4 regions of the Streptomyces sp. NPDC004610 genome follow, and region 1 is predicted to be linked to each of the others. Evidence: riboswitches for the same ligand, from Rfam matches in the RefSeq annotation. Region 1 holds a riboswitch; each other region holds the start of a gene.
What was found. Region 1 has a riboswitch for cyclic di-AMP ahead of ABZX40_RS36370 (M23 family metallopeptidase). Riboswitches for the same ligand answer to the same signal wherever they lie in the genome.

Region 1 (3,632 bases):
GTGGTGGACGGGGTGGTGATCGCCGGGGTCACCGCCACCGGCTTCGCCTTCACCGAGAACATCCTCTATCTGGGCAGCGCCTTCGGCACCGACCAGGCCGACGGTCACACCGGGGTCGCCCCGGTCACCGTCGCCACCTTCTTCGTCCGGATCGTGATGTCCCCGTTCGCGCATCCGCTGTTCAGCGTCTGTGCCGGGATCGGCTTCGGGGTCGCGGCGCTCGCCGGGGAGAACCAGCGACTGCGGCGGGCGCTGGCGCCCCCGGCCGGGCTGCTGCTCGCGATGGGCCTGCACGCCTTCTGGAACGGCTCCTCGTCCCTCGGCGACCATGGCTTCTTCGCCGTCTACGGCGGCTTCATGGTGCCCGCGTTCGCCCTGCTGACCTGGCTGGTGATCTGGACCCGGCAGCGCGAACTGCGGGTGGTCCGCGAGGAACTGCCCGCCTATGTGGCCACCGGCTGGTTCTCGCCCGCCGAGCCCTACGCGCTGGGCTCGATGCGGGCCCGCCGACTGGCCCGGGAGTACGCCGGCCGCCGACTCGGCCGCCCGGCGGCCCGTACGGTCGCCGAGTACGAGACGTACGCGACCACGCTCGCGATGCTGCGCCACCGGGGCGACCGGGGCCGGGCCCGCGCCGACTTCGTCGCCCGGGAGCGGGAACTGCTCGCGGCGCTCTGGCGGCGCCGGGACATCGCCGGACCCGCCCTCGCCCACGCCGCCCATCTCACGGCCCCGCCGGTCCGGGTGTTCCCGGCGTACCGGCCGCCCCGGTCGGCGGTCGGCGCGCCCCACCCCGCGCACGACAACCCGTACCGCACCTGAAGGGCGGCGGGCGGACGGAACCGGCGGCCCTGACGTCGGGGGGTCGTCGTCAGGACCGCCGGGAGCGGGAGTGGTCCGTCAGGGGGTGAGGCCCTTGTCGCGGAGCCAGGCCAGCGGGTCGACGCTGCCGCCGGAGCCGGTGTGCACCTCCATGTGGAGGTGGGCTCCGGTGACATTGCCGGTGGCGCCGACGCGGCCGATGACCTCGCCGGTGGTGACCTTCTGGCCGACGCTGACACTGATCGAGGACTGGTGGGCGTACCAGACCTCGGTGCCGTCTTCGAGGGTGAGCACGGTCTTGTAGCCGTACGAACCGTCCCAGCCGGCCGAGGTGATGGTGCCGGAGTGGACGGCCTTGATCAGGGTGCCGGTGGGCGCGGCGAAGTCCAGGCCGGTGTGGTAGCCGGAGGACCAGAGCGAACCGGCCTGCCCGAAGGTCGAGGTGAGGGTGTACGACGAGGTCGGCAGCGCGAACTGCTTGGCCAGCTTGGCGAGGCGCTCCTCCTCGGCCTTGCGCGCGGCCTCCTCCTCCGCCTTCTTCTTCTCGGCGGCGGCCTTCTCCCGGGCTTCCTTCTCCGCCTTCTCGGCGGCCTCGGCGGCCTCCTTCTCGGCGGCGGCGAGCAGCGCCTTGGCGGCCTTGGTGTCGACCTGCTCCTGCTGGTTCTCGGCCTGGGCCAGGATGCGGGCGCGCAGCGCCTCACCGGCGTCGGTGGTGCCCTGGTCGGTGTCGACCGGGGTGACGCCGAGGCTGCTGAGCGGGGTGGTGCTCGGCTCGGGCTCGGGCTCCGCCGTGTCGCCCTCGTCGTCCGTGAAGGTGGCGAGGTCGGGCAGGGAGATGGCGACCGGCGGCTTGCCGGTCTGCGCGGTGGCCATGCCGCCCGCGCCGACGGCGGCTATGACACCGACGCCGAGGACCGTGGAGCTGCGGGCCAGGCCGCCGCGGGCGAGTCCGCCGCGCTGCTTGGCCACCCGGTGACGGCCGCCGCGGACCGGACGGACGGTCTCCGCGGTGGGGTTCCATTCCTCCCACGGGCCCTCGTCGGTGCGGGGGCCGCCATAGACGGCGGTACCGGCGGTACCGCCGGTGCCGACGGTGTCGGCCGTGTCGCCGCTGCGCTGGGCGGGGACGAACGGGGCCCCTGGAGCAGGCCGGTTTGACGCCACGTAGGCGTACTCCTTTCCTTCCCTCATCGCCTACCGGGTTAGCTGACGGGTTCGGAGAGGAAGGTCTCCTACGGGCGTCACCGGCCATGTCGCCATGGCGGTGTACGTCCGATTCACCCCAAAGTGGTGGTTCCCCGGTTCCCTTGCGGAATTCGGCGCTTGAGCACGGAGCCGTCTCTTGTGACGGCTGGGACGACCGCGCTGCGTTATCGGACAGTAATAGAACCCAGGGGTGATTTCCAAGCGCTTCCCGGAGATCCTTCACGCTCTTACGCTGGACACACAGGCGATGAACGGGCGAAATTCGGGCGAGTTGACCGCGATGCGGGCGATGGCCGACGGTCCCCAAAATATGACGGTGATTCAGATGTTATGCGGAGGGCGGTCGTTCATTTACTCACCGTGATCAAGCGCGGGTCTCCCCGGCTCCGCCCCGGGCCGCCGTACGGCGAGCAGCGCCATGTCGTCCGCCATCCCGCCCCCGCTGTGCCGCCGCACCTCCTCGGACAGCACCTCCACCAGCTCCGCCGGTCCCCGGAACAGCCGCCCCGCCAGCTCGTCCTCCGGGGCGAAGAACTCCCCGCGCCCGTCCCGCGCCTCGGACAGCCCGTCGGTGAACAGCAGCAGCGTGGCCCCGTCCGGGAACTCCGCCTCCTGCGCCCGGTCCGGCCAGCTGCCCAGGTCCCCCATCCCCAGCGGCAGCGCCGGTTCGGCGGCGGGCAGGGCGCGCAGCGAGCCGTCGGCGTACAGCAGCAGCGGGCCGGGGTGGCCCCGGTTGACCAGCCGGACCAGGTCCCGGCCGGGCGGGATCTCGGCGAGCACGGCGGTGGTGAACCCCTCGAAGGCGTCCAGCCCGTCGCGCCGGGTGCCCTCCCGGGCCAGCGCCCGCTCCAGCCGTCCGGCGACCGCCTCCAGGGTGGCCTCCCGCTCGGCGGCCTCCCGGAACGCCCCGATCACCACCGCCACGGCCGCCACCGCGCTCATCCCCTTGCCGCGCACGTCCCCGACCACCAGCCGGACCCCGTGCGGGGTGTCCTGCACGGCGTACAGATCGCCGCCGATGAACGCGCCCGCCTGGGCGGCCTCGTAGCGGGCGGCGATGTCGAACCCGCCGATCCGGTCGTCCGGTTCCGGCAGTACCGCGCGCTGGGCCGCCTCGGCGATCTCCCGGGCGGAGGCGAGCCGGGCGTCGCTGCGCCGCACCAGCACATTGATCAGCACGGCGAGCGCGGCGACGGTCGCCACCGTGATGACCTCGGTCATGGTCTTGGCGGAGAACGGCTGGTCCACCCCGAGGTGCACCACGAACATCACCGCCACCGCCACCACCCCGGTCAGGACGGTGTACCGCAGCCCGAACAGCGGCGCCGCGATCAGGGGCGCGGCGGTGAAGAACGGCACGGCGGTGAACTGGTCGGGCGTCAGGGACTCGTACAGCGCGCCGCCGACGATCATCAGGGCCGGCAGCACGCGCACAACCGGTCGGATGTACGAGAACCCGCCCTGCGGTGCCCTGCCGCGCGGTGCGCCGCGTCGCACGGTCTTCCCCGGCGGCCCGGTGTACGGCCCCTCGCCCTCCGCCTCACCAGGCCGCACCTCGCGTCTCCCACCGTCGTCCTTGTCAGTCCAGGGTTGCCGGAGCGGGA
Region 2 (3,632 bases), on a different contig from region 1:
GAGGTCCTCCATGAGCGTGTTGAACCGCTTCACGGCGTTGGTGGAGCGCGCGGCCATGCCGTACGCCTCGTCCACCCGCTTCAGGGCCTGCGGGAAGCTGATCTTCTCGCGCTGGGAGAGCGCGTCGATCATGGCCTCCGCGCGGTCGCCGATACCGCGCTTGGGGACATTGAGGATCCGGCGCAGCGGCACCGAGTCCTCCGGGTTGGCGAGGACCCGCAGATAGGCCAGGACGTCCCTGACCTCCTTGCGCTCGTAGAAGCGGACGCCGCCGACGACCTTGTAGGGCAGGCCGACGCGGATGAAGACCTCTTCGAAGACGCGGGACTGGGCGTTCGTCCGGTAGAAGACGGCGACATCGCCCGCCTTGGCGTCGCCCGCGTCCGTGAGGCGGTCTATCTCGTCGGCGACGAACTGTGCCTCGTCGTGCTCGGTGTCGGCGACATAGCCGGTGATGCGCGCGCCCGCGCCCGCGTTGGTCCACAGGTTCTTGGGGCGGCGGGACTCATTGCGCTCGATGACCGCGTTGGCTGCGGTGAGGATCGTCTGGGTGGAGCGGTAGTTCTGCTCCAGCAGGATCGTCGTCGCGTCCGGGTAGTCCTCCTCGAACTGGAGGATGTTGCGGATCGTCGCGCCTCGGAAGGCGTAGATCGACTGGTCGGCGTCGCCCACCACGCACAGCTCGGCGGGCGTCGGCTCGTCCGGGCCCGGCGGTACGTCGAGATCCTCGGGGGCGCGCTCCCCGGTGCCGACCAGCTCGCGCACCAGCGCGTACTGGGCGTGGTTGGTGTCCTGGTACTCGTCCACCAGGACGTGCCGGAAGCGGCGGCGGTAGTGCTCGGCGACATCGGGGAACGCGCGGAGCAGGTTCACCGTGGTCATGATCAGGTCGTCGAAGTCGAGGGCGTTGGCCTCGCGCAGCCGGGACTGGTAGAGCGCGTACGCCTGGGCGAGGGTCTTCTCGAAGCCGTCCGTGGCCTGCGCGGCGAAGTCCTCCTCGTCGATCAGCTCGTTCTTGAGGTTGCTGATCTTGGCGCTGAAGGACTTGGGCGGGTAGCGCTTGGGGTCGAGGTCCAGATCGCGGCAGACCAGGGCCATCAGCCGCTTGGAGTCGGCCGCGTCGTAGATCGAGAACGACGACGTGAAGCCGAGCTTCTTGGACTCGCGGCGCAGGATCCGCACACAGGCGCTGTGGAACGTCATCACCCACATCGCGTTCGCGCGCGGGCCGACGAGCTGCTCGACGCGCTCCTTCATCTCACCGGCGGCCTTGTTGGTGAAGGTGATCGCGAGGATCTGGCCGGGGTGGACACCGCGCTCGGCGAGGAGGTAGGCGATGCGGTGGGTGAGCACCCGGGTCTTGCCGGAGCCCGCGCCGGCCACGATGAGCAGCGGGGTCCCGGCGTGGGCGACCGCCGCGCGCTGGTTCTCGTTGAGCCCCGCCAGGAGCGCGGCCGGGTCGAGCGCGGGGCGCGGGGCGCCGTCCCGGTAGTACGCGTCCCGGTCCGGGGGCGCGTCGAACTTCCCGCCGAACAGATCGTCCGGAACCGGCTCCGGTACGTGCTCGTCCTCGGGCGGAGGCGGGGGTTCCTCCTCGTGCCCGCGGGGGCTTCGGAGGTCCGCCAGGAAGCTGTCGTCAAAGAGGCTGCTCATCGCTCTCCGAGTCTAGGCCGCCCCACTGACAACCCGCGGCCGTCCCGGTCCTTTCCCGCACTTTCCCGTTCTCTCCCGGCCCTGCGCCCCCTTTCCCCGGCAGCCCTCCCGGTCCGGTCACACAGGGTGGCGGATCTTGAGCAGAGCGCGGTGGGAGGGGGTGCGGGGCGTGCCTGGAGGGCCGCCGGGCGGAAAGGTCACGAAAATGTATCGGGCATATCGCCCACCAACCTTCACAGGCGCCACACCAGTTGGCTACGGTTCCGGGCAGGCCGAACGACCCCCACCGGCGAACGTCGCCGGGCCGTCCGGCCTCCGTCGAGTCCGGCGAGCCCCCAGGGCGGCCGGAGCCGGGGACCCACCGACACCTGGGGTGAATCGGTCCCGACTTCCGTCCCGGGAGCGGACCGTAGGGCAACCCTTCCGAAGCACCCGCCCGAACCCGACAGCTAACCCGGTAGGCGGCCCATGGAAGGAGTCGCCTCCTTGGCGTCGCACCGCAAGTCCCACCCCACGGGCGCGCGCATGGCCGGAATACGGACCCCGGTCCTCGCCACCGCCGCCCTGACCTCCGTCGCCCTGCTCTCGCAGACGGCCAACGCCGCGCCCGCGGACGACAAGCCGAGTTTGGAGGAGGTCGAGAAGAAGGTCGACGACCTCTACCGCCAGGCCGAGTCGGCGACGGAGAAGTACAACGCGGCGAAAGAGAAGACCGGCAAGCAGCGCAAGCGCCTCGACACCCTGATGGACGATGTGGCGCAGCGCACCCAGAAGCTGAACGACGCGCGCGAGGAGCTGGGTTCCTACGCCGCGGCCCAGTACCGCACCGGGGCCGCCGCCCCCAGCACCGCCAGTCTGCTGCTGGCCGACTCGCCGCAGGACTACTTCGACCAGACCCAGCTGATGGGCCGGCTCACCGAGCGCCAGAAGACCGCGGTCGACGACTACTTCGTCCAGCAGTCCGAGACCATGGAGAAGCGCCAGGAGGCCGGCGAGAGCCTGGAGACGCTCTCCGACACCCAGGACGACCTCAAGACGGCCAAGGCGACGGTCCAGCAGAAGCTGGCGGACGCGCGCGAGCTGCTCTCCGAGCTGACGGCGGAGGAGAAGGCCCGGCTCGCCGAGATCGAGCGCAAGAAGCAGGAGGAGGCCGAGCGCAAGGCCGAGGAACTGGCCCGGCAGCAGCAGGCCGAGGAGCAGCGCCGCCAGGAGGCCGCCGCGGCGGCCGAGCGGCAGAACGAGGAGCAGAGCGGCTCCTCGGGCTCGGACTCCGGCTCGACCGGCTCCGATTCCGACTCCGGCTCCGACTCCGGTTCCTCCGCCGCGGACCCGGCCTACGCCACCAAGGCCGAGAAGGCGATCGGGTTCGCCCGCGCCCAGATCGGCAAGCCGTATGTCTGGGGCGCCACTGGACCCGGCTCCTACGACTGCTCCGGCCTCACCCAGGCCGCCTGGAAGGCCGCCGGCGTCTCCCTCCCCCGGGTCACCTACGACCAGGTCAACGCCGGAACCACGGTCTCCGTCTCCGCCGCCCAACCCGGTGACCTGGTCTTCTTCTACGACGACGTCACCCATGTCGGCCTCTACATCGGCAACGGCATGATGATCCACGCCCCGAAGCCGGGGGCGTACGTCCGCGAGGAGTCGATCTTCTACGACGGCGAGTCGTCCATCCACAGCGTGGTGCGGCCGGCCTGACCGGGCCGGTTCGGGGCGGTTCAGTTCGGTTCGGTTCGGTTCGGTTCGGTTCGGTTCGGTTCGGTTCGGAACGGAACGGAAGGCGTCGGGTCCGGGGGGGTCGGTTCGGGGGGCGTGAGGTAGTGAACCGGCCCTGGGGGCGGTTGAGCGCCGGGGGCGCGTGTCGAAGGGCGCGCGCCCCTTTGTGGGGGTCATAGGGGGCCGTTACGGGAGGGGGCGGGCGTCCGCCCATCGGCCGCCGGTGGCCACCGAAGGCGCCCGCAAATTGCCCACAAGGTACC
Region 3 (3,632 bases), on a different contig from region 1:
GGTGCGGATCTCGAAGTGCAGATGCGGGCCGGTGACGTTGCCGGTCGCGCCGGAGAGGCCGATCTGCTGTCCGGCGCTCACCGACTGGCCCTGCGAGACGGACAGCGAGGAGAGGTGGGCGTACTGGGCGTAGTAGCCGTCGGCGAGCCGGATGACGACCTCGTTGCCGTACGCGCCGCCCCAGCCCGCCGAGACGACCGTGCCGGCGCCGACGGCCTTGAGCGAGGTGCCGGTCGGGACGGAGAAGTCGACACCGGTGTGGTAGCCGCTGGACCACATGCTGCCGGACTGGCGGTACGCGGTGCCCACGCCGCCGCTCGCGACCGGGAGGCTGGCGCCCGAGGACGACGCCGGGGCCTGGGCGGCGGTGTCCGAGGCCCCGGAGGACGAGGACCGGGTGCCGGTCTCGTCCGAGGCGTCCGAGGAGGAGCCGGACGGTTCCGTCGCGGGGGTCTCGTCGGTCTTCTCGGTCCGCTCGGTCTTCGCCGGCTGCTCGGTGGAGCCGCCGGACGCCTTGCCGCCGAGGGTCAGCTTGAGGCCGGGGTGGATGAGCGACGGGTCGCCGCCCACGGCCTCGCGGTTGTCGGCGTAGAGGGTCTGCCAGCCGCCGCTGACGTCCTGCTCGTCGGCGATCTTCGAGAGATAGTCGCCGACCTTGACGGAGTAGGTCCGGGTGCTGGTCTGCGGGGCCGCGGACTTCTGGTCGGCGATCCGGGTGACGGTCTGCTGCGGCACCGCGTTGGGCGCCGCGGTGACGGCTTCCACCGGCTTCTGGGGAACGGACTGGCCGGGGGCCGCGTGGGCGCCGGCGGCACCCATCAGCGGGAGGGCGAGTGCGGCGCCGCCGGTTCCGGCGACGGCGAGGGAGCGCGTAAAACGCAGGCTCCGGGGACGGCGGTGCTTACCCTTCGCGGGCATGGTGAATTCCTCTCCGGCGCCTGCGAGGTGAGCTGTCGGGTGCGAGCTGGAGATGCCCGGCCGCGTGGGGGAACGCGACTAAACCCCTAGCCGTTCCGGAGACCGGAACAGGCGTTGAGTCCTGTGGGTCCCCCGCTCCTGCCGTACACGGGTGGGTTGGGTGCGTGGTCCGGACAGCGGCAGGATTCGGCGTTCCATCCGGATGCGGTGGCGAACGTAAGCGACCAAGACGCGCAGGGACAAGCAAGGGGTTCCACCCGAAGGCCCTCTTCTTGATCCATGGTGGTATTTGCCGGTCACCCTCCGTCGCATTTCCACCTGTCGAATCACTCAAGGGCCCATGAAAACGGGACTGATTACGTGAGCATGACGGGCGACAGACGGTCACGGATATGACGCTGCTCACGTGACACCGCTCCAGCTTCCTTTATTCCCTTACGAGTTGGATTCAAGGTAATGAAGAATGTCAATTCGGACAGAAATCCCAGATACGGCACAGAAGGAGAAGTGGTGCATCGGGCGGTGAGGGGGAGGCGAGGGGGCGGACCGCCTTCTTTGCCCGCCTTTAGGCCGTTTCGTCATGTCGTATCGTCGAAGGGCAGCTGCCACCCGGCGACGGAGCCGGGCAGGCGAGCCGACTGGGAGGAGCCCCCGTGACGCAGCAGGTCCCGTCGACCGAGCCCGAACTGGCCGGAATCCGCAATTTCCGCGATGTCGGCGGACTGCCGACCGTGGACGGCCGCCGGGTGCGGTACGGGGTGCTGTTCCGCAGCGGCCATCTCGCGCACGCCACCGCCGAGGACGCCGCTTTTCTGAGCGGTCTCGGACTGCACACCATCTTCGACTTCCGCAACCTCGCCGACCGGGGCCTGGAGGGCCGGGATGTCGAGCTGCCCGGCGTGCGCAATGTGAACATGCCGCTGAGCGACCCGGCGGAGGGGGCGGAGTTCTGGGCGATGGTCCGGGACGGCGAGGTGGAGCAGCTCCGGGAGATCCTCTCCGAGGGCCGGGCGGCGGGCCGGATGATCGACTCGTACCGCAGGATCGTCGTCGAGCGCACGGGTGAGCACTCCCGGGTGCTGCACGCGCTCGCCGAGGACAGTGTCCCGGCCCTGATGCACTGCGCGGCGGGCAAGGACCGCGCGGGGCTGTCGATCGCGGTGACCCTGCTGGCGGTGGGGGTGGAGCGGGAGGCGGTCTTCGCGGACTATCTGAAGTCCAACGCCAAGCACCGCCGCTACAAGGTGCGCCGCGGCGGCGACGCCGCGACCGCCTACACCCCCGAGATCATGGAGCTGCTCAGTCCGCTCTTCGACGCGCGCGCCGAGTATCTGACGGCGGCCTTCGAGACCATCGAGGAGACCTGGGGCGGTGTCGAACCGTATCTGGAGCGGGGGCTGAAGCTCACCCCGGAGACCCGTGAGCGGCTCCGGGAGCGGTTGGTGGGCTGACACCGCCGGACGGGCAGGCGTGCGGACGGGCGGCTGAGCAGCGCCCGGCCGCCGCGGGTCCCGTCTACTTCGCGCCGACCTCGAACAGCAGATAGAGGAACGCGGCGAAGACATGCCCGACCGCGACATAGATGAACAGTCGGATCCAGATGCCGGGGTAGCTCTTCTCCTTGACCTTGGCGGGCTTGACGGGCTGGACGGGCCCGGCGGCCGGGACGGCGGGGGCGCCGGTGGCCTCACTGACTCCGCTGGTCCCACTGGTCCCGCTGATCTCGCTGGTTCCGCTGATCTCGCTCATCGCGTTTCTCCCGTGATCGGGCCGAGGCACAGCGCGGCCGTGGGGCTCTGCAAGAGGGTGTGGACGAACAGCAGCTCGACCCCCTCCGGATCGCGGGCGGCGATCCGGTGCGGGGTGAGCGAGTCGAAGTGGGCGCTGTCCCCGGGACCGAGCTGGTGCCCGGCGTCCCCGAGGCGCAGCCGCAGCCGCCCCTTGAGGACGTAGAGCCACTCCTCGCCGGGGTGCACGCGAACGATGTCGCCCTGGGAGCCATGGGGCACCCTGACCCGCAGCGCCTGCATGGCACGGCCGGGGGCGCCGGTCTGCCAGTAGGTCCAGCCGCCGGCCTCGGTCGGGTCCATATGGCCGCCGCGGACCACGGCGTCCCGGTCGGGGACCGTCTCGCCGAGCACCTCGGAGACCGTCGTACCGTAGACACGGGCCAGGGCGAGCAGCATGGGCAGGGAGGGCTGGCGTCCGCCGGTCTCCAGGCGGGAGAGATGGGCGGGGGACAGTCCGGCGGCCCGCGCCGCGGCCTCCAGGGTGAGCGAGGCCCGGCGGCGCAGGGCGCGCAGCTGCGGGGCGACGGCCGGGAGCGGCTCGGCGGTACCGGGTTCGGTACCGGGCTCCATATCGGGCTCCGGCTCGCGGTCGGTCCCGTGCTCCGGGTCGGTCTCTGGAGGGGTCATGCCCTCCATTCAGCCCGAGAATTACCTCCGAGGCAAATTGCTTGCCTCAGAGACAAGAAGCGCGACGGATGGATGCGGGGGTGCCGGGGGGGGTGATACCGGCCGTCACCGGTTGGCCACCGCCTGCTTCACCAGGGTGCGGCCGAAGTCCCAGATGAGTCCGCCGCCGTTGTGGGCGTCGTCCATGACGTCCGTGAAGGCGGCGACGAACCGGTCCACCTCCCGCTCCCCGATGGTCAGCGGCGGGATCAGCTTGATCACCTCCAGATGGTCGCCGGAGACCTGGGTGAGGATCCG
Region 4 (3,632 bases), on a different contig from region 1:
CGAGGGCGACGGTTCGTCCGGCACGCCGGAGTCCTCGCCCTCCGGTGGCCCCACCTCGCCCTCCTCCGACCCCTCGGGCCCGTCGTCCTCCCCCTCCGGCGACTCCTCCGTCTCGGCCTCTCCGGTCGAACCGCCCACCGAGTCCCCCTCCGGGGCGAACGGTGAGGAAACGGGCAGCCTGGGGCAGGGTCTCGGCTCTTCGTTCCTGGTCGACACCAGCGCCCTGCCCGAGGTCGACCCGACCCCCGGTACCGGCAAGCACCGCGGCAGCAGCGCCGACGAGAGCACCCCGGACGCGAGCACCCCGGCCAAGGACACGAAGAAGCCCAACACTTTCTCGGGCAATTCAAGCGATTCCCCTGATTCCCCTGATTCCCCCGATTCACCTGATTCACCTGATTCCTCTGATTTCCCCAGTGACTCCGCGACCGGCGAGGGCTCGACGCAGGCCCCGGCGCCGGATGCGACGGACGCGGTAGAGGAATCGGATGAAGTGGGGGAATTGGGCGAAGTAAGGGCGGGGGAGTCCGACCCGAGGGCCTCGCGTGACGGAGGCGGCGAGAAGGACGCGCTCGACCGGAGCTACACCGTCCGCTCCGGCGACACCCTCAGCTCCATCGCCGACTCCCTTGAGGTCGACGGCGGATGGCGCCAGGTCTACCGGCTGAACGAGGCGGTGCTCGACGGCGACCCGAACCACATCGTCCCCGGTCAGACGCTCACCGTCGGCGGCTAGCCGGTCGCGGACCGAGCCCCGCCCACGCCATGTCCGAGCCCTCCCTGGGTCCACTCCAGGCCCTCTCCTGCCCTCCTCCCCGGCCCCACCCGGAGGGAGAAGTGGGCCGGAAGTGACGGGAGTTCACGTCCCCCTTCGCGTCGAATGTCCGGGTTTGGGGAAAGTGTGGGATGAGTCTCAGAAGCCCTGATCGTCTTTGAAATTCCGGGAATCGCGTGTCTACGGTCAGGACCGCTCGCAAGCAGCGGGCCCCGAGGCCGCCACGCCGAATCCTGCCGGTGGTCGTACGGGAACGGTCGTCGCGTCAAGCGCCGTAGGCAGGAGCGGGGGACCCAAGGTAAGCGCCGGTGACGGAGGTTGAGGCGACTCGACCGCACGGACCCGGCTTGGGGTGAAGCCATGACGTACGGGATGAAAACCCCCGTACGGGACATGGCCGGGCAACTCAACCGGCCCGAACCCGACAGCTCACCTCGTAGGCGTCGGTGAGGGGATCTCCACATGCTGTTCTCCGGCAAGGGCAAGCACCGCCGTCCGTCCAAGGCCACCCGTGTCATCGCGCTCGCCGGTGTCACCGGCGCCGCTGTCGCCGCCCCGTTCGTCGCGGCCGGCAACGCCTCCGCCGCCACCGCGTCCGAGTGGGACGCCGTCGCCCAGTGCGAGTCCGGCGGCAACTGGTCCATCAACACCGGGAACGGCTACTACGGCGGCCTCCAGTTCTCGGCCTCCACCTGGGCCGGATTCGGTGGCACGCAGTACGCCGCCACCGCCGACCAGGCCACCAAGGCGCAGCAGATCGAGATCGCCGAGAAGGTCCTCGCGGGCCAGGGCAAGGGCGCCTGGCCGACCTGCGGCGTGGGCCTGTCCAACACCCCCTACGGCGGCGGCTCGACCACCCCCGAGACGGCCCCCGAGACCGCTCCGGAGCCCGCCCCCGAGCCCGCTCGGCCCGAGCGCACCGAGGAGCCCAGCACCTCCCGCTCGCAGGAGCGCCCGGCCGCGTCCGACGAGACCGTCACCACCCCGACCGGCGGAACCGTCGAGAAGGGCGACGGCGAGTACGAGGTCGTCTCCGGCGACACCCTCAGCTCCATCGCCGCCGAGCACGATGTCGCGGGCGGCTGGCAGCAGCTGTTCGAGCGGAACAACGACATCGTCGACGACGCCGACCTGATCTTCCCGGGCCAGCAGCTCCACCTGAAGTAGTCCCGAGCAGCCGCAGCCGCAGCCGCCGACCGGGTCGCCCCGCAACACCTCACGGCCGACCCACAGGCGGCTCAGGCTCCCCCCACAGCCCCACCCCCCACGCTGGCGGTACGACCTCACACGGGCGCCCCCCGGCGGCACCCTCCGCCGCCCCCCGGCGGCACCCTCCGCCGGTTACGGCACCGGGGAGCCCGAGAAGAGCCCGAGAGACCCCGTGGGGCCCCCGTCCCCACGGCCCGCCCCGCCCCGGTGCGTGAATCCCCCGTACGCACCGGGGCGGGGCCCTTTCGCGCCAACCCTCCGGCCGTCGAACCCCCGTATTTGTTCCATTCGGAAACATTTTACGATCGGTTCCGTCCGAGGGGTGGGAGACCGGCTGGCCGATCCCCCCGGGACGGTTAGGCTCGTCTCGCAGAGCCGCCGCGGTCCCGCACGACCGCGTCCGGCCGCTGCGCCACCCGCGTCACATCCACGAAGGAGATGCTCGTGCCGTCCATCGACGTCGTCGTAGCCCGGGAAATCCTGGACTCCCGAGGCAACCCCACGGTCGAGGTCGAGGTCGGCCTCGACGACGGCAGCACGGGTCGTGCCGCCGTTCCCTCCGGCGCCTCCACCGGCGCCTTCGAAGCCATCGAGCTGCGCGACGGCGACCCCAACCGCTACCAGGGCAAGGGCGTCGAGAAGGCCGTCCTCGCGGTGATCGAGCAGATCGGCCCGGAGCTGGTCGGCTACGACGCCACCGAGCAGCGCCTGATCGACCAGGCGATGTTCGACCTGGACGCCACCGACAACAAGGGCTCGCTCGGCGCCAACGCCATCCTCGGCGTCTCCCTCGCCGTCGCCCACGCCGCCTCCGAGGCGTCCGACCTCCCCCTCTTCCGCTACCTGGGCGGTCCGAACGCGCATCTGCTGCCGGTCCCGATGATGAACATCCTGAACGGCGGGTCGCACGCCGACTCGAACGTGGACATCCAGGAGTTCATGATCGCCCCGATCGGCGCCGAGTCCTTCTCCGAGGCGCTGCGCTGGGGCACCGAGGTCTACCACACCCTCAAGAAGGTGCTGAAGACCAAGGGCCTGTCCACCGGCCTCGGCGACGAGGGCGGCTTCGCCCCGAACCTCGGCTCCAACCGCGAGGCCCTCGACCTCATCCTCGAAGCGGTCAAGCAGGCCGGGTACGTCCCCGGCGAGCAGATCGCCCTCGCGCTCGACGTGGCCGCCTCCGAGTTCTACAAGGACGGCAAGTACCTCTTCGAGGGCAAGGAGCGCTCCGCCGCCGAGATGACGGAGTACTACGAGGAGCTGGCCGCCGCCTACCCGCTGGTCTCCATCGAGGACCCGCTGTTCGAGGACGACTGGGCGGGCTGGCAGGTGCTGACCGAGCGCCTCGGCGACAAGGTCCAGATCGTCGGCGACGACCTCTTCGTCACCAACCCGGAGCGCCTCGCCCGCGGTATCGAGGAGGGCGCCGCCAACGCGCTGCTCGTCAAGGTCAACCAGATCGGTTCGCTGACCGAGACCCTGGACGCCGTCGAGCTGGCCCAGCGCAACGGCTTCAAGTGCATGATGTCCCACCGCTCCGGCGAGACCGAGGACGTCACCATCGCCGACCTCGCCGTCGCCACCAACTGCGGCCAGATCAAGACCGGCGCCCCGGCCCGCTCCGAGCGCGTCGCCAAGTACAACCAGC

Region 2: another riboswitch for cyclic di-AMP. It lies ahead of ABZX40_RS21810 (NlpC/P60 family protein); the one in region 1 lies ahead of ABZX40_RS36370 (M23 family metallopeptidase).
Region 3: another riboswitch for cyclic di-AMP. It lies ahead of ABZX40_RS11610 (LysM peptidoglycan-binding domain-containing M23 family metallopeptidase); the one in region 1 lies ahead of ABZX40_RS36370 (M23 family metallopeptidase).
Region 4: another riboswitch for cyclic di-AMP. It lies ahead of ABZX40_RS19650 (transglycosylase family protein); the one in region 1 lies ahead of ABZX40_RS36370 (M23 family metallopeptidase).

Annotation. Positions count from the first base shown of each region.
Region 1 is NZ_JBEXLA010000046.1:49,210-52,841, reverse strand. Features, by position in the region: gene ABZX40_RS36375 (PrsW family intramembrane metalloprotease) at 1-822, shown strand, start outside; gene ABZX40_RS36370 (M23 family metallopeptidase) at 901-1,986, opposite strand; cyclic di-AMP (ydaO/yuaA leader) riboswitch at 1,999-2,154, opposite strand; gene ABZX40_RS36365 (PP2C family protein-serine/threonine phosphatase) at 2,380-3,474, opposite strand.
Region 2 is NZ_JBEXLA010000019.1:63,289-66,920, reverse strand. Features, by position in the region: gene pcrA (DNA helicase PcrA) at 1-1,653, opposite strand, end outside; cyclic di-AMP (ydaO/yuaA leader) riboswitch at 1,960-2,133, shown strand; gene ABZX40_RS21810 (NlpC/P60 family protein) at 2,140-3,351, shown strand.
Region 3 is NZ_JBEXLA010000008.1:216,403-220,034, forward strand. Features, by position in the region: gene ABZX40_RS11610 (LysM peptidoglycan-binding domain-containing M23 family metallopeptidase) at 1-918, opposite strand, end outside; cyclic di-AMP (ydaO/yuaA leader) riboswitch at 923-1,120, opposite strand; gene ABZX40_RS11615 (tyrosine-protein phosphatase) at 1,572-2,369, shown strand; gene ABZX40_RS11620 (DUF6126 family protein) at 2,434-2,667, opposite strand; gene ABZX40_RS11625 (XRE family transcriptional regulator) at 2,664-3,278, opposite strand; gene ABZX40_RS11630 (aspartate aminotransferase family protein) at 3,441-3,632, opposite strand, start outside.
Region 4 is NZ_JBEXLA010000016.1:91,873-95,504, forward strand. Features, by position in the region: gene ABZX40_RS19645 (transglycosylase family protein) at 1-736, shown strand, start outside; cyclic di-AMP (ydaO/yuaA leader) riboswitch at 1,036-1,233, shown strand; gene ABZX40_RS19650 (transglycosylase family protein) at 1,238-1,942, shown strand; gene eno (phosphopyruvate hydratase) at 2,423-3,632, shown strand, end outside.